DNA from 2 places in the Sinorhizobium sp. BG8 genome. Region 1 is predicted to be linked to the other one. Evidence: riboswitches for the same ligand, from Rfam matches in the RefSeq annotation. Region 1 holds a riboswitch; the other holds the start of a gene.
What was found. A riboswitch is a leader RNA that binds a small molecule or an ion and turns the genes downstream of it on or off. The one in region 1 is predicted to bind thiamine pyrophosphate.

Region 1 (15,828 bases):
TTCGGCCACAAGCTCGATTTCCTGGAGGAAATGAAGCTGCTTCGTGCCGAAGCTGAGGCGGGTATCTCGTCAATCCTGGTGGGTGATCTCAACATCGCACCGTTGGAACACGATGTCTGGTCGCACAAGCAACTCCTGAAGATCGTCAGCCATACGCCTGTCGAGACGGATGGCCTCATCGAGGTGATGACGAAGGGAGGATGGGTGGACCTGATGCGCCAGAAGATTCCCGCCGACCAGAAACTTTACACCTGGTGGAGCTATCGCGCGCAGGATTGGGCGGCGGCGGATCGTGGCCGTCGCCTCGATCACATCTGGTCGTCGGCGGATCTTGGACCACACCTGTCGGACATCTCGGTTCTTCGGGAGGCGAGGGGCTGGGAGCGGCCGTCCGACCACGTGCCGGTCATCGCCGCGTTCGATCTCTGACCGACGCCGTCAGGCGAAGCGGTGGGCGGTGCTGCTGACCCTGCCGATCATGGCTTCCAGATTGGCGCGGATGCGCGCCTCTACAATCACGGCCACGTCTGGATACTCCTCGAGCATCCGACGAAAGAGCGGCCGGTTGATGCGGATGACATCGCTGTCTTCCTCCGCAACCGCCGTGTACTTGCGCTCGACCGCAGAAATCATCGCAAGTTCGGAGAGTAACGTGCCGGCACCAGCCTTTCCTTCGTCGCGGGGCGAGCCGTCGCGTGCCATCGACGTGAGGCGGAACAGGCCGCTCGCGATGACAAAGCCGCAGTCAGCCGAGGTTCCCTCGCGAAACAGCGTCTGCCCCTCAACGATCCGCCGCCGCTCGGCACCGAAGGCCATCAGCCGCAGCTTGTCTTCCGACAGGCCCGAGAAAAGCGGTACCTTCGAGAATAGGGCGATATCGTCGTTGAGAGCCAAAGCCGGTGCTCCGGTTAGGGTACGATCTTGTAGCCGCCGTTCTCTGTCACGAGAATCTCCGCATTGGAAGGGTCTCGCTCGATCTTTTGCCTGAGGCGGTAGACGTGCGTCTCCAACGTGTGGGTCGTAACTCCGGAATTGTAGCCCCAAACTTCCTCGAGGAGCACGTCGCGCGTCACCACCCGCTGATCGGCGCGATAGAGATAGCGGATGATGGCCGCTTCCTTCTCGGTGAGGCGGATCTTCTGGCCGTTTTCCATCGTCAGCAACTTCTGGCCGGGCTTGAACGTGTATGGTCCTACCGTGAAGGTCGCGTCCTCGCTGCTCTCGTGCTGGCGCAGCTGGGCACGAATGCGCGCCAGGAGGACAGCGAAACGGAAGGGCTTGGTGACGTAGTCGTTCGCGCCGGCTTCCAGCCCGAGAATCGTGTCGGAATCGGTGTCGTGGCCGGTCAGCATGATGATCGGCGCCTTGAAGCCGCCTTTCCTCAGAAGCTTCACCGCCTCGCGACCATCCATGTCGGGCAGGCCAACGTCCATGATCAGCAGATCGACCTGATTGCTCCGGGCTGCCTGCATCCCCTTGGCTGCCGTCGTCTCCTGGAGGATCGTAAACTCGTCGTAGAGAGAGAGTTGCTCAACGAGTGTCTCCCGCAGGTCGTTGTCGTCGTCAACGAGAAGGATGGTCCGGGATGTCATAGGGGTCCTTTCTGCATTTCACTCGAAAACTAAGCCAAATTGGGCTTTTGGCAAGTACGCTCGCGGGGTATGCAAAACGACGCCAGCGGGCGCGACCTATGCGCGCGTTGTGTGTCGTGGGCAAGGCAAAAGAATGTGACCGGCATGATGGCAAAATCGAGAGCAGCGGGCGGGAAGAGACGCAAGCCGATGCGGCCGATCGTGGTGCGGCGGGCGGTCGGTGCGAAGCATCGTGCAATCCTCCATTACGGCGAGTTCCGTGCCGAAGCCGCGATCGGGCGGAATGGGACGACCGCGTTCAAGGGTGAAGGAGACGGCGCCACCCCGATTGCAACGATGAAGCTGCTCTACGGCTTTGTGCGGGGTGACAGGATGCGTTCACTCCCGACCGCTCTGCCGCTCAGACGAACCCGCTCGGATATGCTCTGGTGCGATCAGTCCGGCCACCCTGCCTACAATCGGCTGGTGAAATCGCCTTTCAAGGCGAGCGCCGAGGACATGATGCGCAAGGATGATCTTTACGACATCTGCCTGGTACTCGACTGGAACATTACCTCCCGCCGGCGTGAGCGTGGATCAGCCATCTTCCTTCACCTCATTCGTCCCGGCTACGAGCCAACAGCGGGCTGCGTCGCGCTGGAGCTTTCGGATCTGAGAAGGCTCCTGCGATATCTCCGCGTTGGAACACCGCTCAAAGTAATCTGAAGTGGTGAAATCCGCGGCCTGGATCCCTATGTAGGCGAAGCCGCCCATTCGGCAGCGGACATCTTCGCGAGCCAGTTCGGCTTCATCCGAACCTTTTCATCACGCTTTCAACTGTGGAGACCTATTGTGAGCAATCAAACGACCATCCCCTTCAACGATGGAAAATCGATACCGCAGGTCGGCCTTGGCGTGTGGCAAACGCCCAACGATGTCGCGGTGACGGCGGTCGAAGCCGCCATTTCAGCGGGCTATCGCCACGTCGATACCGCCGCCATCTATGGGAACGAGGAAGGCGTCGGCCAGGGCATCCGCAAATCGGGCGTGGATCGCAAGGAGATCTTCCTCACGACGAAGCTCTGGAATGACGATCAGGGTTTCGATTCAACACTCAAGGCGTTCGACCAGAGCCTGAAGCGACTGGGCACGGACTATGTCGATCTTTACCTCATTCACTGGCCTTCGCCGCAGCGTGGCCGATACGTGGAAACGTGGAAGGCCTTCGTTCGCCTGAAAGAGGAGGGCAGGGCTCGCTCCATCGGTGTCTCCAACTTCTATCCGGAGCATATCGCGCGCATCATCGGCGAGAGCGGCGTGACCCCGGTCATAAACCAGATCGAGCTTCATCCGGACTTCCAGCAGAAGGCGGCACGAGCGGCGCATGAAAAGCTCGGCATCGTCACGCAATCCTGGAGCCCGCTCGGACAGGGCGCCCTCCTTTCGAACAGCGTCATTGGCGCGATCGCCGGCAAACACGGCCGCACGCCTGCCCAGGTCATCATCCGGTGGCATATCGACAACGGCCTGGTGGTCATTCCGAAGTCGGTGACGCCTTCGCGTATTGCCGAGAATTTCCAGGTCTTCGATTTCAAGCTCGACGCGGACGACCTCGCGGCAATCGCCAAGCTGGAAAATGCGGGCGGCCGCATCGGACCTGACCCGAACACGGCAACGTTCTGAGGCAAAGATCGCGCTTCCGGGTGGCATCCCGGGGGCGCATCCCTTTCAGGCGCGCGCTAGCGATTTCGGCGTGGTGAACTGCACGAGGCGACCCGAGGCGGGCGAGATTTCCTCCCAGCTGCGGATCTCGAATTCCATGATAGCGAGAGCGCCCGTCGGGAACTTCTCCCGCAAACGCTCGAACACCTCGGGATCGCACTCGCCGACCAGGCGGACGGCGAGGTCCTGAAGTCCCGGATTGTGTGCGATCAGCATGACCGTGTTATAGGACGGCTCGATCTCGCGAACTATCGAAAGAAGCTGATCCGCTCCGGCCGCATAGAGCTTCGAAACGCTACGCCTCACTTCATGGATGTTATCCAGCTCCCTGGCAACGAGATCCCAGGTCTCTTGTGTCCTGCGCGATGTGGAAACGAGGACGAGATCGGGAACGATATTGCTGCGCGTCATATAGGCACCCATCGCGCGTGCAGCCTTCTGACCGCGAAGGGCGAGGGGGCGGTCGTGATCTTCAACGCCGTCAGGCCAGGCGGACTTCGCATGGCGCAGGAGGATCAGGCGATGCGGGCCCTTGGAGGCTTTCGCCTTCTTCTGCTCTGGCAATGTGTCCTCCCTTCGCTATGGCTGCGATGTCGTTTTCTCCCTCACACTACGGGGGCACGATCCCCATAGGCGTCTCATTTCATAAGATAACAAAAAAAGCCGCCCGTTTTAGGGGCGGCTTCGATCCTGTTCGCAACGCTTGCGATTACTTCCACTCGCGGATGTCAACGAAGTGGCCGGCGATCGCGGCGGCGGCTGCCATTGCCGGCGATACCAGGTGTGTCCGGCCCTTGAAGCCCTGACGGCCTTCGAAGTTGCGGTTCGACGTGGACGCACAGCGTTCACCCGGCTTCAGTCGGTCGTCGTTCATGGCGAGGCACATCGAGCAACCCGGTTCCCGCCAGTCGAATCCTGCGTCCTTGAAGATCTTGTCCAGGCCTTCCGCCTCCGCTTGCTCCTTCACGAGGCCGGAGCCCGGAACGATCATGGCGTTGACGGTCGAGGCGACGGTCTTGCCCTCGACGACCTTGGCGACTTCGCGCAGGTCCTCGATGCGGCCGTTTGTGCAGGAGCCGATGAACACGCGGTCGATCGCGATATCGGTGATCGGCGTCCCCGGCTTCAGGCCCATGTAGTCCAGTGCGCGCCACTTCGACGTACGCTTGTTTTCGTCCTGGATGTCATCCGGATTGGGAACCGCACCCTGAACCGAGGTCACGTCTTCGGGCGAAGATCCCCAGGATACGATCGGCGGCAGGTTGGCGGCATCGAGCACCACCACGCGGTCGTAATGTGCGCCTTCGTCCGACTTGAGGGTCTTCCAATATTCGAGGGCCTGGTCGAGCGCCGCACCCTTCGGAGCGAGCGGCTTGTCCTTGATGTATTCGAAGGTCTTCTCGTCCGGGGCGATCAGGCCTGCGCGTGCACCGCCTTCGATCGTCATGTTGCAGACCGTCATGCGGCCTTCCATCGAAAGCGACCGGATCGCTTCGCCGGCAAATTCGATGACGTGGCCGGTACCGCCGGCGGTGCCGATTTCACCGATGATGGCAAGGATGATGTCCTTGGCGGTCACGTGCGGCGGAAGCTGGCCATCGACGCGCACCAGCATGTTCTTCGCCTTCTTCTGGATCAGCGTCTGAGTGGCGAGCACGTGCTCGACTTCCGACGTGCCGATGCCGTGCGCCAGCGCGCCGAAAGCGCCGTGCGTGGAGGTGTGGCTGTCACCGCAGACGATGGTCATGCCCGGCAGCGTAAAGCCCTGCTCCGGACCGACGATGTGGACGATGCCCTGGCGCTTGTCGTGCTCGGAAAAGTATTCAACGCCAAATTCGGCAGCGTTATGGGCGAGCGCCTCGACCTGGATGCGGCTTTCCTCGTTCTTGATGCCTTCGTAGCGGTCAAGCGTGGTCGGTACGTTGTGGTCCACGACCGCCAGCGTCTTCTGCGGGGCGCGAACCTTGCGGCCGGCCATGCGCAGACCTTCGAAGGCCTGCGGCGACGTCACTTCGTGGACGAGATGACGGTCGATGTAGAGAAGACAGGTTCCGTCATCCTGGCGGCTGACGATGTGGTCGTCGAAAATCTTGTCGTAGAGGGTACGGGGTGCGCTCATGGCTCTTCATCCGATTTGCAGCATAAAGATATGGGAAATTGACGCAGCACTGGGCTGCGAAACCTGACCGGATCAGGGTAGGCGGCTGTTGAGCGCGCCGTAAATGCACGAGAAGAAGCGTGCCGGCAGGCGCTTGTGATCCTGCAGCACGACGATACGCGTCCCAATGCATCCGAACTTGGATTCCATGGAGGTGCACATATCAATTTTTTGACAGCTCGGCAATCGCAGAGAATCGGCCGTGCGCCAGATGGAGACTACCGCTCATAAGCCCGGCGCAGACGCTTCTCCAGCGCCCTCAGTGCCAGCGACAGCCCGATCGTCAGGATGAGATAGATGTAGGCGACGATCGAGTAGGTCTCGAAGAAGCGGAAGGAGCCCGAGGCATAGACCTTCGCCATCTGCGTGATGTCTGCGACGCCGAGCACCGAGACGAGGGAGGAATCCTTCACCATTGCGACAAAGTCGTTGCCGAGCGGTGGAAGAATGACACGAATCGCCTGCGGGAAGACGACGAGTCGGAACCGCTGCACCCGCGAGAGGCCGAGCGCCTTGGCAGCCTCGACCTGCCCCTTGTCCACCGACTGGATGCCCGCCCGGAAGACCTCTCCGATAAACGCGGAATATCCGATCATCAGGGCTATGATGGCGCGCCACATCAGGGACACGTCCCTGACCTGCATCGGCTCGGCGACACCCCATGAGACAAGCGGGCTGATGGCGAAGTTGATCACGGCGACAACCGCCGGCGCGCCGACGAATGCGATGTAGAACAGGAGCACGAGAATCGGCACGCCGCGAATGACTTCCGTGTAGAAGCGGGCGACCTGGCGCAAGGCTGCGCGCTCCGACAGTCCGAGCAAGGCTATGCAGAGACCCAAGAGGGTTGCGAGAATGAAGCCGACCAGCGTGACGAAGATCGTTACCCACAAACCCTTTGCGACGGTGCTGAGGACCTGCACATAGAGATCGTTCGTCGCGATGACTGCGGCCAGAACGGCGGCAACAACGGCAAGGGCAACCAGCCACCAGGGATAATCGCCCTTGTCTTGCCGGGATGAGGCAGGCGCGGATGCCATGGCTCCGCTTTACTGGCCCATCTTGTAGTCGAGGAACCACTTCTTATTCAGCGTATCGAGCGTGCCGTCCGCCTTCAACGCGGCGATTGCCGCATTCACCGGGGCGACGAGATCCGAGCCCTTGGCGAAGATGAAGCCGAAGTCCTCCGTGCCGAGCGGGCCTCCGACCAGCTTCAGTTCGCCGCCCGATGCATCGACGTAGCCCTTGCCGGCGGTGCCGTCCGTGAGCACCACGTCGACGTCGCCCGCCTTGAGCGCCTGGACCGTCGCGCCGAAAGTTTCGAAGAGCTTGATGCGCGGGTTCTGCTCGTTGCCGTCGAGAACATTGTAGACCGCGACATAGAAAGGCGTCGTCCCCGGCTGTGCACCGACGAGGCCATCCTCAAGTCCGGCAAAGCTCTTGGCGTCGTCGAAGCGCGTCTCGTCGCCGCGCACCAGCATGAACATCTCCGAGCGCATGTAGGGATCCGAGAAATCGACCTTTTCCTTGCGCTCGTCCTTGATGGTAATGCCGGTCATGCCGATCTGGTACTGGCCATCGGACACGGCCTGTATCATCGCATCCCAACTGGTGTTCTGGTACTCGACCTTGAAGTTGAGTCGCTTGGCGATCTCGTTCATCGCGTCATATTCCCATCCCACCTGCTGGCCTGTCTTGGGATCGACGAACTGCAGCGGCGGATAGGCGTTCTCCGTCACCACCACGACCGTCTTGCCACCGAGATCAGGAAGATCTGCAGAGATGGTAGGGAGAGATGAAAACAGGACAGCGGCGAGGCCGGCAATGACCGTGCGTCGGGAAAACATGAATGAACTCCTGAAAATTGTGGCTGCCGAGACTGTCACAATTCTCTGCTTGTAGGCAAGCCGCAAGCATGCGGCGGCACGCCGACGAGCGATGGTTTGCCCAGGCCCGCCGTCAGCCTTCCAGTTCTTCCCTCAGCATTTCGAGCTCGAGCCATTCCTCTTCCATCCGTGCCAGTCCGTCGCGGAGTTTCTCGAGTTCGGCCGCAATCTTCGAAAAGGCATCCGGGTCTTTGGTGAAAAGATTGGGATCGGCCATTCTGGTTTCGCGCTTTGCGATCTCCGCTTCCGCCTTGGCCATTTCCTTGGGCAGATTCTCCAAGGCGAACTTCTGCTTGTAGGAGAGCTTACCCTTTGCCGCGCTTTTTGCTTCCGCGGCGGGCGCAGGCTGCTCTTTTGCCTTTTCGGCGCGCTCCGCCTTGCGGCGCTCTTCCTGCATGCCGCGGCGCTGCGCCATCATATCGGTGTATCCGCCGGCATACTCGATCCAGCGGCCGTCGGGCGCCTCGGGATTGGAGGGTGCGATCGTCGACGTGACCGTCCGGTCAAGGAAGTCGCGATCGTGGCTGACGAGGATGACCGTTCCCGGGAACCCGGCAACTATTTCCTGGAGCAGATCCAGGGTCTCGATGTCGAGATCGTTGGTAGGCTCGTCCAGGATCAGCAGGTTCGTCGGGCGCGACAGGATGCGTGCGAGCATCAGCCGCGCGCGCTCACCACCCGACAGGTTCCGGATCGGGGTGCGTGCCTGTTCCGGCTGGAACAGGAATTCCTTCATATAGCCCGTCACGTGACGCTGTTCGCCATTGACGAGGAGGTTCTCGCCACGACCATCCGTCAGGTAGTGCGCAAGCGTGTCGTCCAGATCGAGCTCCTCGCGCCGTTGGTCGAGTGTCGCCATCTCCAGATTGGTGCCGAGCTTGACGGTGCCGGCATCGGGCGGGGTCTGCCCCGTCAGCAACTTGAGCAACGTTGTCTTGCCGGCGCCGTTCGGGCCGACCAGGCCGATGCGGTCGCCGCGATGGACGCGAATGGAGAACGGGGCGACGATCGTGCGCTCGCCATAGTTCTTGGTAATCTTTTCGGCTTCAATGACAAGCTTGCCGGACTCGTTGGCGTCGGAGAGCGTCGCCTGGACGGTTCCCTGCGGTCCCTTGTGCCCACGATACTTGCTGCGCATGTCCTGTAGCTCGCCAAGACGGCGCATGTTGCGCTTGCGCCTTGCCGTCACACCGTAGCGAAGCCAGTGTTCCTCGCGCTCGATGGCCTTGCCGAGCTTGTGTTGTTCAAGCTCCTCCGCTTCCAGCACCTGGTCCCGCCAGGCCTCGAAATGGCCGAATCCACGGTCCAGGCGTCGCGAGGTGCCGCGATCAAGCCACACGGTCGCGTTCGATACCTTTTCGAGGAAACGCCGGTCGTGCGAAATCAGCACGAGAGCCGAGCGGCTGTTCGCAAGTTCACCTTCCAGCCATTCGATCGTCGGCAGATCGAGATGGTTGGTCGGCTCGTCGAGCAGCAGGATATCGGGCTCCGGCGCCAGGACGCGGGCAAGGGCCGCACGGCGCGCTTCCCCGCCCGAAAGGCTTCTGGGGTCCTCCGAGCCGGTCAGTCCGAGATGCTCTAGGAGATAGGCGACCCTGTAGGGATCGTCGCTCGGGCCGAGACCCGACTCCGCATAGGCGGAAACCGTGTCATATCCTTCGAAATCCGGCGCCTGGTGCAGGTACCGGATCGTCGCCGTGGGGTGGCGGAAAACCTCTCCGGACTGCGGCTCGACCAGACCGGCGGCGATCTTCAGCAACGTCGATTTTCCTGAGCCGTTGCGCCCGACGAGGCAGATGCGGTCGCCAGGTTCGACCTGGAGCTGGGCGCCCGCCAGCAGTGGCGTGCCGCCGAAGCTCAGGAAGATGTCGGTCAGTTTGAGAATAGGTGGTGCCAAGGGTCAGGCTCCTGACAGGTCGTACGGGCGGGCGAGCAAGAGGCCCCGCCCGGCACGGAGTGAGATGCGCACGGTCCCCTCAGCGATGTTCGAGATTGTGCGTGAAGAGCCGAACGGCAGATCGAAATCGGAAAGCGGATAGCGGACGTTGGCGATGGAGAGCCGGTCCAGGCTCGACAAGCCGAGGATGGAGAACAGGCTGCCCTTGGGCAACGAAACGGAATTGGTTCCCGGAAGCAGCGGCCAGGCCTCCTCTTCGCCGGAAGTGAGCCTCAGTTCGAGGCCCTGCTCCGCCAGCCGGAGTGCGAGCAGCATGTGCATGAAGGCGTGATCGCTGCGTTCCCCGCCCAGTGCGCCTGCGAGTATTATGCTTTTCGCGCCGCGGGCGAGCGCCGCCGCGACTGCGATCTCTCCGTCGGTTTCGTTCTTTGCTGCCGGATACGGTTCTCGCGGCACGTCTGGCCAGTTGGCTATGAGGCCTGCAGAACTCGAGTCGAAATCGCCGACCCAGACTTCAGGCCGTACGCCCAGCATGGTGGCGTGGCGCATGCCGCCGTCGGCCGCGACGAAGCGCGCGCCGGCTATGTCGGCCTTGAAACGTGGCGTTGGCTCGAGTGTTCCGCCGAGGAGAATGACAAAGGTCTGATCGTTCATGGGCATTGCCCATAGCGCATCCGCTGCCAAAGGAAAATCCGCATTTTCCCGTTCGACCGTGGAGCGCTTCCCGCTCCCGCGCGTTCGACCGATTGTCCGGGTTCTATCCTGCGGTTTCACGGAGGACTTCGGTGCAGGAGCTTGTGAAGAACCGGGCCTTGCCAAGCCAAGGGGGCGGGTCTAAAGCTTTTGTTGCTCTAACGGGGTGCCGGACGATCCTTAGATCTACCGGCTGAGAGGCTTTCGGGCCAACCCGCGGAACCTGATCCGGCTTGTACCGGCGGAGGGATTAGACGGCTCGATCAGCGCGCTATTCCCGTTCACTTGGAAGAGGAGGCGCTGATGCGCGTGAAACTTTTTGCAATGGTGGCGACACTTGCCGCCGGCCTTTCGGCTTCGGCCCTCGCGGCCGAAAAAACGCTGACAATCTACACCTATGAGAGCTTCGTCGCGGAATGGGGCCCGGGAGCGAAGGTCGCAGCCGCGTTCGAGAAATCATGCGCCTGCAAGGTCGAATGGGTCGGGGTCGCCGATGGGGTCGAGCTACTGACGCGGTTGAAGCTCGAGGGTGAAAGCACGAAGGCGGACATCGTCCTCGGTCTTGACACAAGCCTGATAACAGAGGCGAAGGCAACAGGTCTCTTCGAGCCGCACGGTCTTTCGCCGCAAGGGCTTACCGTTCCAGGCGGGTTCTCGGACGATACCTTTCTTCCCTACGACTATGGGCACTTCGCAATCATCTACGACACCGATGCGCTCAAGGATCCGCCTCACAGCTTGAAGGAGCTCGTCGAGGGCAATCCGGATGAGAAGATCGTCATCCAGGACCCGCGCACGTCGACCCCGGGTCTCGGGCTGCTTCTCTGGATGAAGTCCGTCTATGGCGACAAGGCCGCGGAAGCCTGGACGAAGCTCAAGCCGCGTGTTCTCACGGTCACGCCGGGCTGGTCCGAATCCTACGGGCTCTTCACCAAGGGCGAGGCGCCGATGGTGCTCTCCTACACGACGTCGCCCGCCTATCACATGATTGCCGAGAACACGGACCGCTATCAGGCGGCCTCTTTCACGGAGGGGCACTATGTCCAGATCGAAGTCGCGGGAATGACGAAAACAAGCGACGACAAGGATCTTGCGCGCCAGTTCCTGTCGTTCATGACCGGACCCGATTTCCAGTCGATCATCCCCGAGACGAACTGGATGATGCCGGTCGGTGCAACGAAGGATCCGCTCCCGGATGCCTTCGGCAAGCTGGTGAAGCCTGAAAAGACACTCCTTCTCGGGTCGGACGAGGTGGCCGCGCACCGCAAGGCCTGGATCGACGAATGGCTGTCGGCCATGAGTGCGAACTGACCGATGTATTCTCGTGCCGAGAAGCGATTTGTGCGTGGGGCCGGGGCTCTTGTCCTCGGCTTCGTCGCTTCGTTCGTCGGCATTTCGATCGCGGTGCTCCTGGCGAACGGTGCCGGCCAACGAAGTGGGGAAGTTCTGCTTGATGCCTATGTCTGGCGGGTCGCGCGCTTCACGCTCCTGCAGGCGTTCCTTTCCACCTTCCTGTCCGTGGCTTTCGCCATTCCGGTCGCCAGGGCGCTGGCACGCCAGCGTCGATTTCCGGGACGAAACTGGCTTGTCCGTCTCGCGGCGCTGCCTCTGGGCATGCCGGCGCTCGTGGTAGCGCTCGGCATCGTCACGATCTGGGGCCGGCAGGGCATTGTCAACGATCTCCTCCTGTTTGCAGGCGCAACGAGACCTGTCAGCATCTATGGACTGTCGGGCATCCTCATCGCCCATGTCTTTTTCAACCTGCCACTGGCAACTCGGCTGCTGCTCGCCGGACTCGATCGCATTCCCGCGGAGTACTGGCTTTCAACTGCCAATCTCGGCATGAGGCCGGGCGCGGTGTTCCGCCTCATCGAGTGGCCCGTCCTGCGCCAGCTCATTCCCGGGATTGCCGGCCTCATCTTCATGCTGTGCGTGACCAGCTTCACCATCGTGCTCACGCTTGGAGGTGGCCCCGCAGTGACCACCATCGAGGTCGCGATCTACCAGGCCCTGAGGTTCGATTTCGATCCGCCGCGCGCCGTCCTGCTTTCTTTCCTGCAGATCCTCGTGACCGGCGCGCTCCTGACGATCATGGCGCTTGTCGGCAATCGACCGGCGGAAGGGACGACTACGGGGCGGGAGATCCGCCGCTTCGACGCTGCCGGGAGACGCTTGGCCGATGCGGCGATCCTCGTAGCGTTCGCCTCCTTCGTGGGTGCTCCCATTGTGGCGATCGTGGTATCCGGGTTCGCAGCAGATCTCGGGCGGCTTGCCGCCGACCCTTTGCTTCACAAGGCATTGGTCACAAGCCTCGCGATTGCCTTCAGCTCGGGCCTGCTCTCCCTCGCGCTGGTCGTTCCGGTGATCGTGCTACCGCATCTTACCCTGCCGACCGATACGTCCCTTGGTTCCACCCGGTTCCTTGCAATCCTGCTCAAGGGGACCGCCTCGCTCATCCTGCTCGTTCCACCGATCGTTATTGCAACCGGGTGGTTCCTCGTCCTTCGCACATTCGGGGAGACCGGGCATATGGCACCCTACGTCGTGGTGGTGATCAATGCACTGATGGCTATGCCATTCGTCGTGCAGGTGCTCGAACCTGCCTACAGAACCCATATCGCACGAACGGCGCGACTGGCTCTCAGCCTCGGCGTAACCGGCATGCATCGTGTACGTTGGATCGATCTTCCAGCCCTGAAGCGCCCTCTGCTGACCGCCTTTGCCTTTGCAATGGCGTTGTCGCTCGGGGACCTCGGAGCAATCGCGATTTTCGGGGCCGAGGGTTTCACCACGCTTCCGTGGCTGCTGTTCAGCCGGATGGGCAGTTATCGCACCGATGACGCCGCGGGCATTGCGCTTGTCCTCGGCGCAATCTGCCTCTTGCTCGTATTGCCTTCGACATTGTCGTGGGGGACCGGGGAAACCGCCAATGGTTGAGACGCGAACCCATCCCGGCGCGGCGAGCGCGATCCGGCTGAAGAACGCGACCGTCGCGTTCGCGGAGAAGAGGCTCGTTTTCGACTGCGAGATTCCGCAAGGGATCTCGGTCGCTGTCGCGGGACCTTCCGGGGCGGGCAAGTCAACGCTTTTCAACGTCATCGCCGGCTTCCAGCGGCTCCAGTCGGGATCAGTCGAGATTTTGGGCGAAAACATGCAGGGCCGTGGTCCGGCAGAGCGCCCCGTATCCCTGGTGTTTCAGGACAACAATCTCTTTTCGCATCTTGCGGTTGCCGAAAATGTCGGACTGGGGATCAATCCCGCCCTGAAGCTTACCGGGGCCGAACGACAGCGGATTGCAGATGCGCTGACGCGGGTCGGTCTCGGCAACTACGCCCAACGCATGCCGTCCTCGCTGTCGGGCGGAGAAAGGCAACGTGTGGCGCTCGCCCGTGCCTTCGTACGCCAGCGGCCCATCATCCTTCTTGATGAGCCCTTTGCCTCGCTCGATCCGGCCATGCGCGCCGAGATGACATCACTCCTCGTTGAGTTGAAGCGTGAGACCAAGAGCACGATCCTGATGATCACCCATCAGCCGGACGACATACGCAGGATAGCCGATCGTGCTATGTTCATCGAGGACGGCGCGATCCGTGTATTCGAGCCCGTCGCGGACTTCTTCTCCCACCGCGACAACGCCTCCCTCCTGAAGTTCCTTGCGTATTGAAAAATAATATTATTTTTGAGAGAGGGATTGCCATATTTTAGACGCTGCCCTGTGTCACCGGAGCCACAAACGGAATGCATTGTCGATCGGGAGTTGCCCTCAGCGGAAGCGGCGCCTATCTCTCGGTGGCAGGAGAGGGTAAGGTTCCCTGGCGTGCTGCTGGAGCAGGAAGCGCCTCGAGTATCCGACCGTGAAGGGGCGTGGCAACAGGAATGCGGAGCATAGACCAGCTTGCAGTGAGGGACTCTGGGCGCCGTTTGCGGAAAGTCCTGCCGGGTGTGCTTCTCGCAGCTGCACTCCTGTCCGCGTGCCAGTCGGTTCTTGAGCAGTCTTATGAACCTTCCGTCTCGCCCTCGTCCAATCCCCAGATCGTCGCTGAGGTGCAGAAGAACGACCCGCGTGCCCAGCTTGGTGCCCGCGAGCATCCGCGCATCGTTGCGAGCTACGGCGGCGAGTACAAGGACGCGAAGACCGAGCGGCTCGTTGCGCGCATAGCGGGAGCCCTGACGGCGGTCTCGGAAAACCCGACTCAGTCCTATCGGATCACGATCCTCAATTCGCCGGCGATCAACGCGTTCGCGCTTCCTGGCGGCTATCTCTATGTGACACGTGGCCTGCTCGCGCTTGCGAACGACGCCTCGGAAGTGGCTGCAGTCCTTTCGCATGAAATGGCGCACGTGACGGCCAACCACGGCATCGAACGGCAGAAGAAGGAAGAGGCCGAGGTCATCGCCAGCCGCGTGGTGGCCGAAGTGCTGTCCAGCAACATTGCCGGCAAGCAGGCGCTCGCCCGGGGCAAACTCCGGCTCGCCGCCTTCTCGCGAAACCAGGAACTGCAGGCCGACGTCATCGGCGTACGCATGCTCGGGGAAGCGGGTTACGATCCCTATGCGGCAGCGCGTTTCCTTGACTCGATGGCCGCATACAGCCGGTTTACCGCCGTCGACCCCGAGTCCGACCAGAGCCTGGACTTCCTCTCGAGCCATCCGAACGCTCCCCAGCGCGTCGAGCTGGCGCGGCTGCATGCGCGGGCCTTCGGACCGGAGGGAACGGTGGGCGATCGGGGCCGGGACTATTATCTCGCCGGCATCAACGGCCTGCTCTACGGAGATAGCCCGCAGGAGGGCTATGTTCGCGGGCAGACCTTCCTGCATGGCAAGCTCGGGATTCGCTTCGACGTGCCTGCAGGCTTCCAGATCGACAACAAGGCGGAAGCCGTGCTGGCGACGGGCCCTGGCGACGTTGCCATCCGCTTCGATGGCGTTGCGGACAGTCAACGGCAGAGCCTCGTGAACTATATTTCCAGTGGGTGGGTCACGGGCCTGCTGCCGGAAACGATCCAGCCGATCACCATCAATGGCCTGGAAGCAGCAACGGCCAGCGCCTCGGCAGATCGCTGGGACTTCGACGTGACCGTCGTTCGCATCGACGATCAGATCTACCGGTTCCTCACCGCCGTGCCGAAGGGTTCGCCAGCGCTGCGGACGACCGCGGATGTTCTGAGGGCCTCGTTCCGAAGACTTACGCCGGAGGAAGCTGCCCAATTGAAGCCACTTCGCGTGCGTGTCGTGACGGCAGGAAAGGACGACACCGTGGCGTCCCTGGCGGGCAGGATGATGGGTACGGACCGGAAGCTTGATCTGTTCCGCCTGATCAACGCCATGACGGCCACGAGCACCGTCAAACCGGGCGACAAGGTAAAGATCATCACGGAGTGACAGCGTGGCGTGTCGCTCCGCGATATCTCACTCGCTGTGACCGACTGAGTGCCTCGGCACGCTGGTCACGCTTGCATCGTCGCGGAAAATCCGGGGGTGCTCTCGACCAAAGCTGTTCTGAGCTTCTCGAGCGCCCGGCATTCGATCTGCCTCACTCGTTCCTTCGAGATGCCGAGATCCGCCCCGAGTTCCTCCAGAGTGGCACCCTCTTCAGCGAGGCGTCGGGCGTGAATGATCTTCATTTCACGAGCGTTCAACTGGGCGAGTGCGGAATGGAGCCATCCGCGCCGGCGCTCCCCGTCGATTATCTCTCCGACTTGCTCATCCGGGAGCGGCGTATCACTTGCGAGCAGGTCGAGCCGGTTCGCACCTTCATCGTCGCCGGAAGAAAGCGGGGCCTGCAGGGAAATGTCGGATGAGGAGAGCCTCGCATCCATGTTGCGGACATCCGCCGTGCTGACGCCGATCGCCGCCGCAATCTCCTCGTGCACGGCCTCTGAAGTAAGTTGGCGGTCGCCG
Region 2 (15,828 bases), 630 kb from region 1:
CGACGCCTGCCGCCCTGAGGTTGCCGGCGAGCTTTCCGGCACTCTCCTGGAAGTTCCCTCCTGAACCGATGTCGACCAGGATTAGTTCGTTGCCGGTCCGTATGAGGGGAATGTTGACCTGCACGGGAGCGCTTGCGGCATCGCCTCCAAGGCGCCTGAGGATTGCCGGCCGCTCTTCGGGTGCGGCATCGGGAAGGATTACTTCCGCCGGCAGGGTGAGAAAACCGTCGCTCAGCACCGTGAGGTCGAATTTGCCGTGGCTGAGGTGACGTGTTTCTGCGGCGAAGGCACCGGCAGGAATGAGGCTCGTGGCGGCGAGGGAGGCACTGCCGGCAAGAAATGTCCGGCGGTCGAGAGAGAGATCGGCAAACTTATTGAAACGGGTCATGGTCGTCTTCCTTGTTCGCAAGAAGAGAAAATTGGCGCCGCCCTGAAGGAAGAGGGCGGCGCCGGCCCGAGGGAGGATCAGGACTTGGCGAATTCGAGCAGATCGGCGTTCAGTTGCTCCTTGTGCGTGTCGGTAATGCCGTGCGGGGCACCCGGATAGACCTTCAGGATGGCATGGGGCACGAGCTTCTTCGAGGCCCGGCCGGCGGCGTCGATCGGCACGATCTGGTCGTCGTCACCGTGGATGATGATCGTCGGAATGTCGAACTTCTTCAGGTCCTCGGTGAAGTCGGTCTCGGAGAATGCCTTGATGCTGTCGTAGGTATTCTTGTGGCCGCCCGTCATGCCTTGCAGCCAGAAGCTGTCGATCATCCCCTGGGAAGCCTTCGCACCCGGGCGGTTGAAGCTGAAGAATGGGCCCGAGGCGATGTCCTTGTAAAGCTGCGAGCGGTCAGCGATGGAGGCGGCGCGAATGCCGTCGAAGACCTCGATGGGCAGGCCGCCGGGGTTGGCCGCAGTCTTGACCATCAGCGGTGGCACGGCGGAGATCAAGCCCGCCTTTGCAACGCGGCTCGTCCCGTGCCGGCCGATATAGCGAGTGATCTCGCCGCCGCCGGTGGAGAAGCCGGCCAGGAAGATGCCGTTGAGGTCCAGTTGCTCGATCAGGTCAGCAAGGTCGTCGGCATAGTGGTCCATGTCGTTGCCGTCCCAGGGTTGGCTGGAGCGTCCATGGCCGCGACGGTCGTGGGTGATGACGCGGAAGCCGTTGTTGGCGAGGTGGAAGGCCTGCGCCTCCCAGCTGTCGGACGAAAGCGGCCAGCCGTGGCTGAGGATGACCACCGGGCCGTCCTTCGGGCCCCAGTCCTTGTAGTAGATTTCGACGCCATCGCGGGTGATGATCTTGCTGCCCATAGTCCTTGCTCCTTCTGCGCTCGCCTGAGTGGCTGCTGTTGCTGCCTTTGCGGGGGAATTGACTGCGGTGACTGCGGCTGCCGTTGCGGCGGCGCCAAACGCGCCGGCCAGCATGTTGCGGCGGGAAATCGTTGCCGTTGCGATAGCGGTGGTTGCCTTTGCCTGTGCCATGACCGTGATCCTTCGTGTGTTGAAACCTGCGCTCCGTTCCGAAGCTGTGATTGAATTGATATTCCCGCCCGCCTAACCTCTCGACTGGCAAAGCTGACAACGATGGGGGCAGAATTGACAAAGGCGATGACCAACGAGCCGGCCGAGATCGGCATCGTGGTTCACGAGGAAGCGCTCATGTCGGCCGTCTACGGCCTGACGGACATGTTCAACGTCGCCAACCTCCAGAGCAGCGAGCATCACGGGACGAATGCGCCCCAGCTCAGGGTGAGCCATTGGAAACTCGGTCAGGACGGCTCGGTGACGCGCGGCTTCGACAGCCATCCCGGACTGCCGGCGGGGACGTTGTCGGCGCTCATCCTGCCGCCGACGCTTTCGGTGGAGTTGCAGATGAAGCGTGATCTGCGGGAGGTATCCGCGTGGCTTCAGCAGCGTCATGCGGAGGGAACGGTCGTCAGTTCTGTCTGCGGCGGCGCCTATCTCCTGGCGGAGTCAGGGCTGGTCCAGGGGCGGGCGCTGACGACCCACTGGTCGCATGCCGAGCAGATTGCCCGCCGCTTCCCGCAGGTGCATGTGGATACCGACAAGTTGATGATCGACGAGGGTGACATCATCACCACCGGGGGGATGATGGCCTGGATCAATCTCGGGCTCAAGATGGTCGACCGCTTCATGGGATCGACCGTGATGCTGGCCACCGCGCGCTTCATGGTCGTTGATCCCGGGCACGCGAGCAAAGTTACTACAGTGTCTTCGCCCCGCGCATGGATCATGGCGATGCGGTAATCCTCAAGATCCAGCACTGGCTGCATGGAGTGAATACGAAGGGTATCACGGTCGAGGCGATGGCTGATAGGGCCGGCCTTGGCGAGCGCACGTTCCTGCGCCGTTTCCAGAAGGCGACGGGCATCAATCCGACGGAATACTGCCAACGGCTCAGGATCGCGAAATCGCGGGAGCTTCTTGAGCGCTCCTATCTGTCGATCGAACAGGTGGCCTGGCAGAGCGGCTATGACGACAGCAACGCCTACCGGAAGATCTTTCGCAAAATTCTCGGCATCTCGCCGAGCGAGTACCGCATGCGGTTCTCGATTGCTGACGGTCCTCGGCATCCGCAACTCGATGGCCCCGCGCTCGCCGTCTGACACCGGCCATGCGTTGGGCGGTAATCCTATGACACCAGCCGGGAGGCGGCCGCCATCACGTCCTGCGGCTTCGGCACCCCGAACATCAGGCTTCCGCCGCCTTCGGCTTCAGTAAAGGCCCACCGGACGATGCCGTCGCGGTCGAGCAGGAATTCGCCGATCAGCTGGCCGCCTGCCAGCGTGTTCGTCTTGTCGTCGTCCTCGGTCCAGTCGTAACCGTCCAGCTTATTGAGGTAGGGAGCTGCCGTCTCAAGATTCATCGGTTCCGGCAGTTCGCCGGGCATGTCGATGCGCATCGATGAGACAGTGGGCATGGAGACCTTCCGGGGCCACTCGTCCTCATTCTCGGTGAACTCGAGATTGGGCAGACCAAAGGCCCGATGCGAAATCCGGTCCGGGTCGGAGGCGGCAAGAAAGCTCGGCAGGGGATGATAGCGGAAATAGAGCCGCGCGCGGTCCGCGGGCGTGTTCACCACCGTGAGGCTGTCGATGCCTTTTTCCCGCAGCGGACCCGCGAGGTTCGCCATCGCCGCAATCTGTCGGCGGCAGAACGGACATTGCAATCCACGGAACAGTCCCACGAGAACAGGGGTTTGCCCGCGAAAATCGTCGATTGCGACCGTGCCACCCCGGGTAATGGCTTCGAGTACGACGTTTGGTGCCCGTTCTCCCAGCTGCAACGGCATCGGTCTTTCCAGCTTCTCTTCGTTCATGGGTGGAACCCTCGCTAGTCGAGAAACGGCAGGATCATCAGCGCTTCGGGGTTGAGTCCGTGCTGCGCGCAGATCTCCTGCGCCAGATCGAAGTAGCGCTCGGCCTCCTTTACGTCGTCGCAATCCAGGCTGAGCGTTGCGAGCCCATCATAGCACGGAAACAGCAGCTGTGCCTCACCGCTGTCGCGGGCGAGCTCGAGCGCCTGCAGATAGTGTTTGCGTGCCAGATCAGCCTGCCCGTGGCATTGATAGATCTGCCCGAGCACGAGCATGGGGACGGGGAGGTGATCGCGCTGGTCGAGGTCCTGATCGAGCGCCAGCGCCTCCTTTGCCGCCGGCAACCCTTCCGTCATGCAGCGGTCCGTGAACGTGCAGTAGGCCACTGCGAGGTTTGTCAGCAGCCGCGCCTGATGTCCTAGATCGCCGATCCTCTTCGCCATCGCGTATCCCCTGGTGCAAACGTCGATCGCAAGCGCCGGATCCGTATCGGTGTAGAGGACACTCAGATTGGTGTAGCCCGGCAGGCTGGGCCGGGCAGGTCCGCATCGAGCGCCGTGTTCACGCCGTTCTCGACTTCCGCGATCGCCTCGCGGTTCCGCCCCATCCGGGCAAGCGCGATCCCCTTGAGATTAAGGGCATTCGCAGTGGCAAGCGCCAGTTCCTCCCGGTATGCGGCAGAAGCATCGATCGGGCAGGCCGAAACGCACCGCAGTGCCTTGTCCGCCCACTCGACCGCAAGCGCGTACTCCCCGGTGCGGAAGGCCAGATGACCGCGCTCATGCCAGAGCTCCGCCTCTTCGATCGGCGCGTCCGCCTCGTCCAAGAGACTGGCGGCTTCGGAGAAATGCGACTGCGCCCGGTCGCGATTGCCAGCGTCAAAGGCAAGTCGGCCGAGCTTGCGCAGGATCCGGGACCCGCTGGCGGGATTGCCCTGGACCCGATAGGCATCCAGAAGGGCGTTGTAGTGGGCAACGGCGGTGTCGCGGCGGCCCGCCTGCCCCGAAAGATCGGCCAGCCGTTCGCAGGGAATGAGCCAGCGATCGTCGGTGCGATCATCGAGGGCGGCCAGCGCCTCGGCGTAGAGCCTGACTGCATCCTCGTTGGCATAGGCCTTGCGGGCGAGATCCCCTGCCGCGATCAGGTAGGTTGCGCCCTTTGCCTTGGCTGTCGAGCGGACGAAGTGGTAGCCGAGTGCCGCCGTCTGCTCGATGTGATGGGCAAGTGCGCCCGTTCTGCGCTCCAGCGCCTCGCCCACCAGGCCGTGAAGCTCGCTGCGTCGCTTGACGAGGAGGTTGTCGTAGATGACCTCGTGGAAGAGCTTTTGCCGGAAGCGATAGCGTGCAAAGGACAACGCCGCGTCATCCGCCGTTTCCTCCAGGATGTCTGCCTCGCAGAGGAGATTGATGCCGCTTTCTAGGTCGCCCTGCCCAAGCTCAAGGGATCTCAGGAGGCCGATGTCGAAACTGGTGCCGATCACCGCGGCGGCCTGGGCGAGCCTGCGCGCATCGGCCGGCAGGCGATCGAAGCGGGCGAGTATCAGCGCCTGGATCGTCAGGGGTATCTCGGCCGCCGCGTCTCCTTGAGGGGCCATCGGATTTGTCCCATCCGTTGGAAGAGCTCCCGACTCCATCAGATTTCGGAGGATTTCCTCCAGGAAGAATGGGTTTCCGCTGGCGCGCGCCACGATCCGCTCACGCATTTCGTTTGCGGGCGTGCTACCGCCGAGAAGTGCGGAGAGCAAAGCCGAACTGTCGCTGATCCCGAGCGGGACGAGGCGGATGGTCGTCAGGCTCGCCTTGGCCGAATTCAGGATATCGGTCTCGAATGCCGGTCGGTGGGTGATGAGAAGCATGAGCCGGTTCCGGCCGAGCCGGTCCATTACGAAGCGAAGGATTTCCAGCGAGGCGACGTCGGCCCAGTGCAAGTCCTCGATGACCAGGACCAAAGGCGCCTTTTGCAACCGCCGTTCGAAAATCGTGAGGGTCGCGTGGAAGATCTGCCGGCGCAGTTGGTCGGGCTCAAGGTGCGTGAGTACGCCCTCTGGATCCCCGAACCCCATCGTGAACAGGAAAAGCGGGCGCCATCGTTCGATCTGTTCAGAATCGAGCCCAAGCGAGCCGAGACCCCTTTCGAGCAGTTGGCGGGAGAGGTCGAGCGATGCCGCCGGATCGATCCCGTAGGCACACCGCAAGATCGAGGCCAGCGTTCCGTAGGATGGGTCGCCGAGTGAGGAGCAGGCCACCTGACGGACGACCACGTCGGAGAACCTGGGGTCGTCGGCGATGGAGGCAAGGAACTCCTTCACAAGCCTCGTCTTGCCGATCCCGGCCTCGCCGATCAGCCGAACCAACTGGGTCGCACCGTCGAGCACAAGCTCCAGGCACCGAACCATGGCTGAAAGTTCAGTGTCGCGTCCGATCATGGGAGCCCGGAGGCCGAGGATCTCCAGTCCCCGCGGTGTCAGCGCTGCCGCGATGCGGTCCTCGAGCCGGTAGACGGCAGTCATTTCGGCCTTTCCCCGGAACGGCAAGGTTCCGAGACCTTCGAAGGAGAAGGCGTGCCGGGTAAGTCGCTCTGTCACCGCGCCGACCAGTATGTCGCCCGGTCCAGCCATTGCCTGAAGGCGTTGCGCCGTGTTCACGGTGTCGCCGGTCACCGAATAGGATTTGCTGTCGCCCGCACCGAGCGTGCCGGCAACGACCGGGCCCGTGTTGACGCCTATGTGGAGTGGCAGGGGTTGGCGCAGTCGGTGGCTCCATAAGCCTTCGATCCGCGCGACCCGGCGCTTCATGTCCAGAGCGGCAAGCAAAGCCCTTTCCGGATCTCCCTCGTTGGCGACCGGTGCACCGAAGAGCGCAAGCAGCGCATCGCCGATGAACTTGTCGACATAGCCCCCGTATCTGTTCACCGTGTCGTTCAGCTCTTCGAAAAGCTCGTTCTGGAGAGCGCGCAGCGTTTCCGGATCCAGTCGCTCGCCGAGCGCGGTGAAGCCGCAGAGATCGGCGAAGAGGACGGTCACGATACGGCGATCGGCATCGGCCTGCTTCGGCGAAGCAGCTGTACTTCCCCGCTCAACGATCGCCTGACGTCGCTCCACGGGTTCTGCATGCGCTGGCGTAACGCCGTTGCCGTTTCCGGGAGGAGCGACGCTCGTTCCGCATTGCGGGCAAAAGGCGAACTCAGGCGGGCAGAGGTATCCGCATGCGGAGCAGGCACGCGCCTGTCTTGCCCCGCATCGGGGACAAAAGGCAAAACCGCTCTGGATATCGAACCCGCATGCGGCGCAATTCATCGGACTTGGGTCCCGAAAGCCTTGGCCGGCGTGCTCCGGTTCAAGCGAAGCGCCGACAGTCACGGATAATGAGCCTCGCATTTCCGGTTGGCAAGCGGATGCCATGCATGCCGCTAGTCGAGAAGGCTGCGAATTTTTGTAATGACAGTGCGGCGCTCATCTGCGAAAAGGGGCGCGAGAGACAGGGGCGTTCGTCGCGAGGCGGGCTGAGAAGTACCCTTTGAACCTGAACCAGATAATGCTGGCGGAGGGAGTCGCTTGGGGACCCGGCCATCGCTTGTTTCCCCGGTGTTCTTCCCCCGCCCGGAAAGGGCAAGATGGACACCGTATCTTCGATCGAATCCGACATCATATCGCCGGGTGCGCTGCTTGCGGAATTGCGCTCGTCGCCACCACTCGTGCAGTGCATCACCAACTTCGTCGCGATGAACATCGCCGCCAACGTGCTGCTCGCCGTCGGGGCTTCTCCCGCGATGGTCCATGCAGCCGAAGAGGCCGGCGAGTTCGCGCGCATCGCCGGCGGGTTGACGATCAACATCGGCACCATTTCTCCCGCCTGGAGCGACGGGATGAAATCGGCGGCGCAGGCCGCGGTCGCCAATGGAAAGCCCTGGGTGCTCGATCCCGTGGCGCATTTTGCCACCGCATATCGGCAGAAGATCGTCGCGGAGCTCCTTGCGCTCCGCCCGACCATCATTCGCGGCAACGCCTCCGAAATCATCGCGCTTGCCGGCGGAAGCTCGAGCGGGCAGGGGGTCGACAGCCGTGACAGCGTGGAGCAGGCGGAAGATGCAGCGCGTTCGCTCGCATCGCAGTCCGGGGCGGTCGTCGCGGTAACGGGACGCATCGACTTCGTCACCGACGGCGCAAGAAGCGTCAGGATCGGTGGAGGTTCTGAGCTTATGCCGCGTGTGACAGCGCTTGGCTGCTCGCTCACCTGCCTCGTCGGTGCCTTTGCCGCCGTCAGGCCGATGCAGCCCTTCGAAGCCACGGTTGCGGCGCTTGCGACCTTCGCCGTTGCCGGCGAGAACGCCGGAAAGACGGCCGAGGGACCGGGTTCATTCTCCTGGCGGTTCCTCGATGCTCTTGCGGCACTCGATCCCGCAACGCTCGACGCAGAAGCAAGGTTGAGCAACGCATGAAAAACTTCGATCTCTCCCTGTACCTCGTCCTCGATCCCGTCCTCTGCGCGGGGCTGGGCATGCTGGAAACGACACGCATGGCCGTTGCCGGCGGTGCCACCATGGTGCAGCTGCGGTCCAAGGACGCGAGGACGTCGGAACGTATCGACCTCGGTCGGGCGCTGAAATCCGCGCTCGCCGGCACCGGCGCAAAGCTCATCGTCAACGACGATATCGAGGCGGCTCTCGCGATCGGTGCCGACGGTCTGCACGTCGGGCAGACCGACCTGTCGGCTACGACAGCGCGCGAACGCATCGGCCGAACCATGATACTCGGTCTTTCCGTGGGTACCGAGCCGCTTGCCGCCGGTATCGACGCGGGCACCGTCGATTATGCCGGCATCGGTCCGATCTTCGCGACCTCCACGAAGCCCGACCACCAGCCGCCGATCGGCTTCGACGGCCTGCGGGCCATGACGAGGGTATGCCCCGTCCCTGTTGTCGCCATAGGAGGGTTGAAGGAGATGCATGTGGGCGATGTGTTCCTGGCCGGAGCCGATGGGCTTGCTGTGGTATCGGCCATTTGTGGAACGCCGGATCCTGAGCGCTCGACCCGCGCAATCGGCAAGTCAATCGCCAATGCGAGACGGGAGGCCTGCGATGATCCGCAACGTCCTCTCCATCGCGGGCTCCGATCCATCCGGCGGGGCCGGCATTCAGGCCGACCTCAAGGCGTTCTCGGCGTGCGGCGTCTATGGCATGGCGGCATTGACCGCGCTGACCGCCCAGAATACCCGCGGCGTATCTGCCGTGCATCCACTGCCACCGGATTTCGTCGTGGCGCAGATCCGGGCCATCTTCGCCGATATTCGCGTGGATGCGGTGAAGATCGGCATGATCGCTGATGCGGCGATCGCCGGAGCGGTCGCCGATGCGCTCGCCCCGCATCACGGCATACCCATTGTGATCGACCCCGTGATGATCGCAAAGGGAGGTGCGGCCCTTCTTGTCTCGGATGCGATCGATGCACTGACGACGCGGCTCCTGCCTCTTGCAACCGTGCTGACACCGAACCTGCTGGAAGCCGCCGCGCTCCTTGGCGTGGGGGAAGCGAAGGACAGGGAGACAATGGCGGACCAGGCGAAGCGGCTTCGCGCAATGGGGCCGACCCATGTGCTGGTCAAAGGGGGACACCTCGGCGGCCCCGAGAGCCCCGATGTGCTCGCGACCCCAGGCGGCTTGTCGTGGTTCGAGGCGAAGCGCATCGAGACCGCGAACACCCATGGGACAGGATGCTCGCTTTCCAGCGCCATTGCAGCGGAACTCGCAAAGGGTGCGGGGCCGGAAGAAGCCGTTTCATCGGCAAAGGGTTTCCTGGCGGGCGCGGTGGCCGATGCCGGGCAACTATCTGTCGGGTCCGGCCATGGCCCGGTGCATCATTTCCATCGGCTCTGGGCTGCTGCCGGCATCGGGACCTGATCGCCGTCGAACGGTAAGTTACCCCCGCTCATCGCCCGGCAAGGCCGCGCATTCGCCGAACCAGTTTGCCGCGGAACGGCACCAGATCTGCCTGCTGGGGCGCAGATGCGCACGCTGATTGATGCTGCCCCAGCGGATGCCCCAGGTGTCCCCGTCTTCGTCCGTGCCCGTGGTGAAGAGAGGCGAACCGCACTCGGGGCAAAAGTATTGCAGCCTCCTGCGGCCGTTTTCGCCGATCTTCACATAGAGCTTCGGCGGATTGCTGCCGATCCGGATCTTGTCGCGTTCGGTGATGGCCGTGACACGATAGGGCGAGCCCGTCATCCGCTGGCAGTCGGTGCAGTGGCAGAGCGACACCATCCGCGGATCGATCTCCGCTTCATAGGTCACGTGGCCGCAATGGCATTGGCCGTCGATATGCATCCGCTCTTCCCCGCTTTCGCGTCGTCGATCAGGCCGCGAGCATACCACAGTCTCTTGCGGCATTACCCGGGAAGAGAAGCGGGGAGGCGTGACGCCTCACCGCCTGCCTGCCTGGTCAGTGCGCGGGTTTGATGAACGTTCCATTCTGCAGCTCGCGCATGGCCTGCTGCAGCTCCTCCCGCGTGTTCATCACGATCGGCCCATGCCAGGCGACCGGCTCCTGGATAGGCTTGCCTGTCACGAGAAGGAAGCGGATACCCTTCTCGCCGGCCTGGACCGTGATGTGGTCTCCGGTATCGAACACGACCAGGGTCCGGTCGCCCGAGAGGTCACGGATATTGAGTTCTTCGCCGGCGAACTCCTTCTCGACTTTCACGCCAAACGGCTTGGAAGCATCGCGGAAGGTGCCGGATCCGGCAAATATGTAAGCGAATGCTGACCGATAAGCATCGATCGGCAGTGTCTTCTTCTGCCCGGGAGGAACGGAGACATCGAGATAGACTGGTTCTGCCGCAATCCCGTCGACCGGCCCGGACTTGCCCCAGAAACTGCCGCTGATGATGCGGACAGCGGTGCCGTCGTCATCGACCACGACCGGAATATCGGCCGCTTTGATGTCCTGGTAGCGCGGTGACGTCATCTTGAGCGACGACGGCAGGTTGGCCCAGAGCTGGAAGCCGTGCATGCGGCCTGCGAAATCTCCCTTGGGCATCTCCTGATGGAGAATACCGCTCCCCGCCGTCATCCACTGCACGTCGCCGGCCCCCATCAGGCCCCGATTGCCAAGACTGTCGCCGTGCTCGACGGTTCCTGCAAGCACGTAGGTGATCGTTTCGATGCCGCGATGAGGATGCCACGGGAAGCCCCGGATGTAATCCTTGGGATCGTCGTTGCGGAAATCGTCCATCATGAGAAAAGGATCGGTCATCGAGGGATCCCCGAAGCCGAAGACGCGGTGCAGCTTCACGCCGGCGCCTTCCATGGTGGGGCGGGCAATACTCTCGTGCTTTACGGGTCTGAGCGACATTGAGGTTCCTTTCGCGTGACTTGCTGGCCAATATAGGCTCCGCCATCCGCTTCAGAAACCATGAGCGGCGGAAACGCAGTGTTCACGCTCCGCTATAGTTTCGCCAAGATTGGCCTGTCCCTCGTTGCCTGTGAACCGCCCGATTCTTTCCAGGAGTTTACTTTCGTTAACGCATTTTTACCGAATACGCCCGACAATCGGATGCGTCTTATGGTTAATGCCTCATGAATGCGCCGGATTGACGATGTCCGGCGAAGGAAGCGAGAACCTGATGTGCCGCTGGGCAGCCTACCGCGGAGAACCGCTCTACCTCGAAGAAATTGTTTCCTCGCCTGCACATTCCCTCATCGAACAGTCCCATTGCGCCACGCGCGCAAAGACGGCGACGAACGGCGATGGCTTCGGCATCGCCTGGTATGGTGACCACCCCCACCCGGGGCGCTACCGTGACATCCTGCCGGCCTGGTCGGACTGCAATCTGAAGAGTCTCGCCCGCCAGATCAGATCACCGCTCTTCCTCGCCCACGTGCGCGCCGCCACCGGAGGCGGTACCCGGCGGGACAATTGTCATCCCTTCGTCCACGATGTCTGGTCGTTCATGCACAACGGCCAGATTTCGGATTTCGAGCATCTGCGCCGGCCTCTCGAAACCATGCTGGACAACGACCTCTATGCTGCGCGGACCGGTGCCACCGACTCCGAATTGCTGTTCCTGCTCGCACTGCAGTTCGGGCTCGACCGCGACCCGCTGGGGGCGGTTGCCGAGACGGTTGCCTTTGTGGAACGTCTGGCGGGCCACCTCGAGCGCAGGGTCCTCGTGCGCTTCACCGCCGCATTCTCGAACGGGCGGAAACTCTATGCCGTCCGCTATGCAACCGATTTCCGGGCACCCACGCTTTACGCTGCCCCGATGGGTGGCCGCGGCGGCTACTGCCTCGTATCGGAACCCCTCAACGATGATAGCGAGGCCTGGGTGGAAATCCCTGATGGCTGCGCAGTGGTTCTTGATGAGGACGGCGTGGATGTTTGCCTGTTCTCACCGGCCGGGCGTCCCGCCGAGGCGATCGAGAAGCTGGCACTGGCGCTCTAGGGCCGAAGCGAGGCGGTGCGGCAACAGATCCGCGGCCGCGGCCAATTTCCGCCCTGAAGCCGTCCCTCGCGGCGCTCCTCAGCGGGGCTTCCTCGCCGCTGGCTCCGTCGTGCGCTCCGCAATCAGCGCCGCCAGACGTTCCGCCACCTCTTCCTTGGCGAGTTCGGGCCACTGTTCGGTGCCGCCGGCCGAAATGATCCTGACGCTGTTTCTGGGGCCTCCCATGATGCCGGTCGCTGGAGAGACATCGTTTGCGACGATGAAGTCGGCGCCCTTGCGCTGAAGCTTGGCGCGCCCGTTCTCCTCCACATTCTGGGTTTCCGCGGCAAAACCGATCACGAGCTTCGGCCGCAGCGCATGATGGCCAATCGTCTTGAGGATGTCCGGGTTCTCCGCAAGCTGGAGGGCCGGGGGCACGCCGTCGGCCTGTTTCTTCACCTTTTCGGATGCCTCGGAGGCGACGCGCCAGTCCGCGACGGCCGCCACCATGACAGCAATGTCGGCGGGAAGTTCGGCGAGCACGGCGTTCAACATTTCCTCCGCGCGCTCGACCCGCACGACGGTGACGCCTTCGGGATCGGGAATGGTCACCGGACCGGTGACCAGCGCAACGTCTGCGCCGAGCTTTGCGAGAGCTGCGGCTATCGCATGCCCCTGACGGCCGGATGAGCGGTTGGCTATGTAGCGGACGGGATCTATGGGCTCGTGCGTCGGGCCCGACGTCACAATCGCCTTTCTCCCGGCGAGTGGTTTCGGTTGGTCGTCGAGCAGGGTTTCAGCGCGTGCCACGATCTCCAGCGGCTCGGCCATGCGTCCGGCTCCTGCCTCTCCGCTCTCGGCCATCTCGCCGCTGTTCGGGCCGATGAACCGGATGTGGTCGGCGCGAAGCGTCTCGACGTTTCTCCGGGTTGCAGGATGCGCCCACATCTTCGGGTTCATCGCCGGAGCGACCAAGACCGGACGATCGGTGGCGAGCAGAATGGTCGAGGCGAGGTCGTCCGCAAGTCCGTTCGCCATCTTCGCCATGAGGTCGGCGGTGGCCGGCGCGACGATCACCAGGTCGCACTCCCGCGCCAGCCGGATGTGGCCGACGTCTTGCTCGTCCTCGCGCGAGAACACGTCCGTATAGACGCGATCGGCTGCGAGCGCGCCCACGGCAAGTGGCGTCACGAATTGCTGCGCACCCGCGGTCATGACCGGACGCACGGCTGCCCCGCGCTCGCGAAGGCGGCGGATCAGGTCAAGGCTCTTGTAGGCCGCGATGCCGCCCGAGATGATGAGGAGAATACGTTTGCCGGCTACGGACATGGGGTACTCCGAATACTGCAGGCCTGAACTGTCACGCCCGTCGAAAGCCAGCTGGCGGGCGGTCGGCACTGTCGTAGCTGTTCCCGCGTCGAATTCCAAGATGCAACGGGGTGCGCAATGCGTCGGTCATGGTCGCGAGGCGGAACGCCCTTCACGAACCCTCGTCCGGAATGTTGAGAATGTGTCCGCAGGCCTTGCAATGCACTGCGTCGGCATCGTGCCGGCCAAGACCGCACTCCGGGCAGGAATAGGTCACCTTGTAGGGGCGGACGATCGCCTGGGCGAGGCGCACGAAAAGCGAGATGCCGATGATCATCGTCACGATCGAGGTCAGCTTTCCGAGCGTCCCCGGCAGCGTAATGTCGCCAAAGCCTGTGGTGGTCACGGTCGCGACTGTGAAATAGAGGGCGTCCACGAAGCCGGCGGCCCCTTCGTCCGCGTAGAAGAAGTTGCTGTAGACGAAGCCGGTCACCACGAAGAGGAAGACCACGAAGTTTACGCAGGCCTGTATCACGTCCTCGTAGGCCTGGTAGCCCCGGCGCCGCAGGAACAGGGTGACCAGCTTGCTCTGGCTGATGGCCCAGATCCTGAGCACGCGAAGAAAGGCGAAGTTCGAGAGCTGGTTCGGAAAGAGCAGTGTTGCGAGGATGATGAAGTCGACCCACGTGAGCGGGCGCGTTAGCCAGTAGCGAAGGTTGGGGGCGATCAGCGCGCGAGCCGCCAGTTCGAACGCAATGACGGCTGCAACGGCAAAGTCGATCACCACGTAGGAGGGGCCCTTGCGCAGGTAGGGCCCGGCGAGGAAGAACAGGATGACCGCCACGTCGATCAAGAGCATCGCGATCTGGAACTGGACGGCTGATGCATCCCCGCCGAAGTAAAGCTGTCTGAGACGACGCCGAAGCGCGTCGACCAAAGGCTGTCTCCGTGTGTCTGGATGCGGCTCGTCCATCATTCCCGACAATTTATACCAAGGACCGGCGATAGGAAGCCCTCAGAACTTGGCCCTGATCGTGCCGAGGATCGTGCGGCCGGGACCCGGAATGCCGTATGCCACCTCGAAGTCGTTGTCGAAGGCATTGAGGAGCTGGAGCCCCGCTTCAAGATGGCCGCTGTCGGATTTCCACCCGAATGCGATGTCTGTGGTGTTGTAGTCGTCGATCTCGGCGCCGATTTTTGCACCGACGCGGGGTCCCACGAAGGTCTGGGCGACGGTTGCCTTCCAGCGCGCCTCGCTGACGTAGGTGAAGCCGACCTGCCCCACATAGTCGGGGATCAGCGGAACGCCGAAGTCACCTCCCGTGACGGGGGTGGTATCCTCGCTGTCGTTCCAGCTCATCGTGCCGAATGCCCCGAGCCCGCCGCCGATCCAGTAGTTGGCGCTGATGCTGAACCGGTCGATCTTGCCCGTGATCGTGTCGAAGTATCCGAGCAGACCCGGGATTTCCATGGCTACGCCGTCGAACGTCTGGTGCTGGTACTCGACGGCCGTGAAAAACCTCTCGCTCCACTCCGCATCCCACCGCACCGCTGCGGTCTCCGTCTGGCCGCCGATGAAGAGGGAAAGGTCGAGCGGCGCAAGGCCGACGGTAGAGATCGGGGACAACGTGTAGTTCGTCGGCATCTGCGTGTCCTGGCGATAGTAGGCACGCAGCCAGTGGTTCTCGATCGGCGCCCAGGCGACCCCAATGCGAGGATCGACCTTGCGAGAGACGTCGCCGTTGTCGATCCAGGTCGCGTAGGCTCCCCCCTCGAACTGGAGGTCGTTCGAAACATCCCAGGTCACGTTCGCATAGAGGCGGGCCGCGTCGCCGTCGCTCGAAAACTCCAGAGGATCGAAGCTGAAATTCCGGATGAGGTCCCACGAATACTCGGACACTTCGCTATCGAAGCGGCTGCCCTCGGCCCGTAACGCACCGTCAGCGGTCCGACGCCGAAGAGATGGCTGACGCCGTATGTCAAATTCTTGTCGCGGAAAGACTGTTCCACCATGAAGGGGCCGTAAGAGTTCTCCATGTAGAAGCTCTGGTCGGTGTGCGTCCTCGACGCGACGGCGAAGGCCTGGATCACATTCTCGTCGGAAATCACATGGTTCCAGGCGCCGCCGACTTCCCGCACCTTGGTCGTTCTCTCGTCAAACGGCGTCGGAAAATCGGATTGCCCCGGGAAACCCCTCTCGACGTTGCGCGTATTCGCGAAAAGGAAGATGCCATCGGTAAGGCTTGGCCGCATGCCCAACTCGAACACCGCCCCCTCGAGATTGTTCTCGTCGTTCGTGCGCTCGCTCTGCGGGTGCGACGTCACGCCCTGGAAGTAGTAGCTGAGCGGAATTGTCGAATAGTTGGTGCCCTGCAGGAGGATGTCGCTGAACCAGCCGGTCTCGCCGCCGATGGAATTGAATCCGCCGCCGATGCCGCCCTCGAAGAAGCTTCTCGTCTCAAGCGAGTTGCGGCGTGTTTCCGAAGCGACGAACAGCGGATCGAGGATCCGCCCCTGCATCACGGACGACACCGTCCCCGATCCACCCTGTATCCGCTCGTCCGGTGAAAGCAGCGGATAGTAGCCGATGAAAGGGGAAACCCGTCCGTCGGCTGCCTCATCGAGATAGGTCGACGACTTGAAGAGATCACGGCTGCGAGCGGCGTAGTACTGGCCCCATTCGCTGAGCCCCAGATTGTCCAGTGTGACCCCCAGGTAGGAGTTAGCCTGGCGGTTCGCATCATATCCGGAATAGAAGCCGCCGCGGGCCTCGCGCCGCCG

Region 2: linked by a shared signal. The riboswitch ahead of thiM (hydroxyethylthiazole kinase) and the one ahead of thiB (thiamine ABC transporter substrate binding subunit) in region 1 are both predicted to bind thiamine pyrophosphate.

What each region holds. Positions count from the first base shown of each region.
Region 1 is NZ_CP044011.1:456,118-471,945, reverse strand. Features, by position in the region: gene F3Y30_RS02215 (exodeoxyribonuclease III) at 1-429, shown strand, start outside; gene F3Y30_RS02210 (cyclic nucleotide-binding domain-containing protein) at 439-894, opposite strand; gene F3Y30_RS02205 (response regulator transcription factor) at 909-1,592, opposite strand; gene F3Y30_RS02200 (L,D-transpeptidase family protein) at 1,782-2,297, shown strand; gene F3Y30_RS02195 (aldo/keto reductase) at 2,424-3,254, shown strand; gene F3Y30_RS02190 (histidine phosphatase family protein) at 3,300-3,857, opposite strand; gene leuC (3-isopropylmalate dehydratase large subunit) at 4,003-5,412, opposite strand; gene F3Y30_RS02180 (amino acid ABC transporter permease) at 5,670-6,491, opposite strand; gene F3Y30_RS02175 (basic amino acid ABC transporter substrate-binding protein) at 6,501-7,298, opposite strand; gene F3Y30_RS02170 (ABC-F family ATP-binding cassette domain-containing protein) at 7,411-9,234, opposite strand; gene F3Y30_RS02165 (thiamine diphosphokinase) at 9,238-9,894, opposite strand; TPP riboswitch at 10,080-10,194, shown strand; gene thiB (thiamine ABC transporter substrate binding subunit) at 10,231-11,238, shown strand; gene thiP (thiamine/thiamine pyrophosphate ABC transporter permease) at 11,242-12,864, shown strand; gene thiQ (thiamine ABC transporter ATP-binding protein) at 12,857-13,591, shown strand; gene F3Y30_RS02145 (M48 family metalloprotease) at 13,870-15,309, shown strand; gene F3Y30_RS02140 (RNA polymerase factor sigma-32) at 15,375-15,828, opposite strand, start outside.
Region 2 is NZ_CP044011.1:1,086,645-1,102,472, forward strand. Features, by position in the region: gene F3Y30_RS05020 (MBL fold metallo-hydrolase) at 1-388, opposite strand, end outside; gene F3Y30_RS05025 (alpha/beta hydrolase) at 466-1,470, opposite strand; gene F3Y30_RS26690 (DJ-1/PfpI family protein) at 1,585-2,256, shown strand; gene F3Y30_RS26695 (helix-turn-helix domain-containing protein) at 2,286-2,615, shown strand; gene F3Y30_RS05035 (peroxiredoxin-like family protein) at 2,642-3,328, opposite strand; partial or broken gene F3Y30_RS05040 (adenylate/guanylate cyclase domain-containing protein) at 3,343-6,620, opposite strand; TPP riboswitch at 6,794-6,890, shown strand; gene thiM (hydroxyethylthiazole kinase) at 6,938-7,762, shown strand; partial or broken gene thiE (thiamine phosphate synthase) at 7,759-8,367, shown strand; gene thiD (bifunctional hydroxymethylpyrimidine kinase/phosphomethylpyrimidine kinase) at 8,402-9,220, shown strand; gene F3Y30_RS05060 (GFA family protein) at 9,239-9,643, opposite strand; gene F3Y30_RS05065 (pirin family protein) at 9,759-10,670, opposite strand; gene F3Y30_RS05070 (class II glutamine amidotransferase) at 10,942-11,760, shown strand; gene coaBC (bifunctional phosphopantothenoylcysteine decarboxylase/phosphopantothenate--cysteine ligase CoaBC) at 11,839-13,068, opposite strand; gene F3Y30_RS05080 (potassium channel family protein) at 13,220-14,020, opposite strand; gene F3Y30_RS26185 (TonB-dependent receptor) at 14,063-14,947, opposite strand; gene F3Y30_RS05085 (FecR domain-containing protein) at 14,851-15,828, opposite strand, start outside.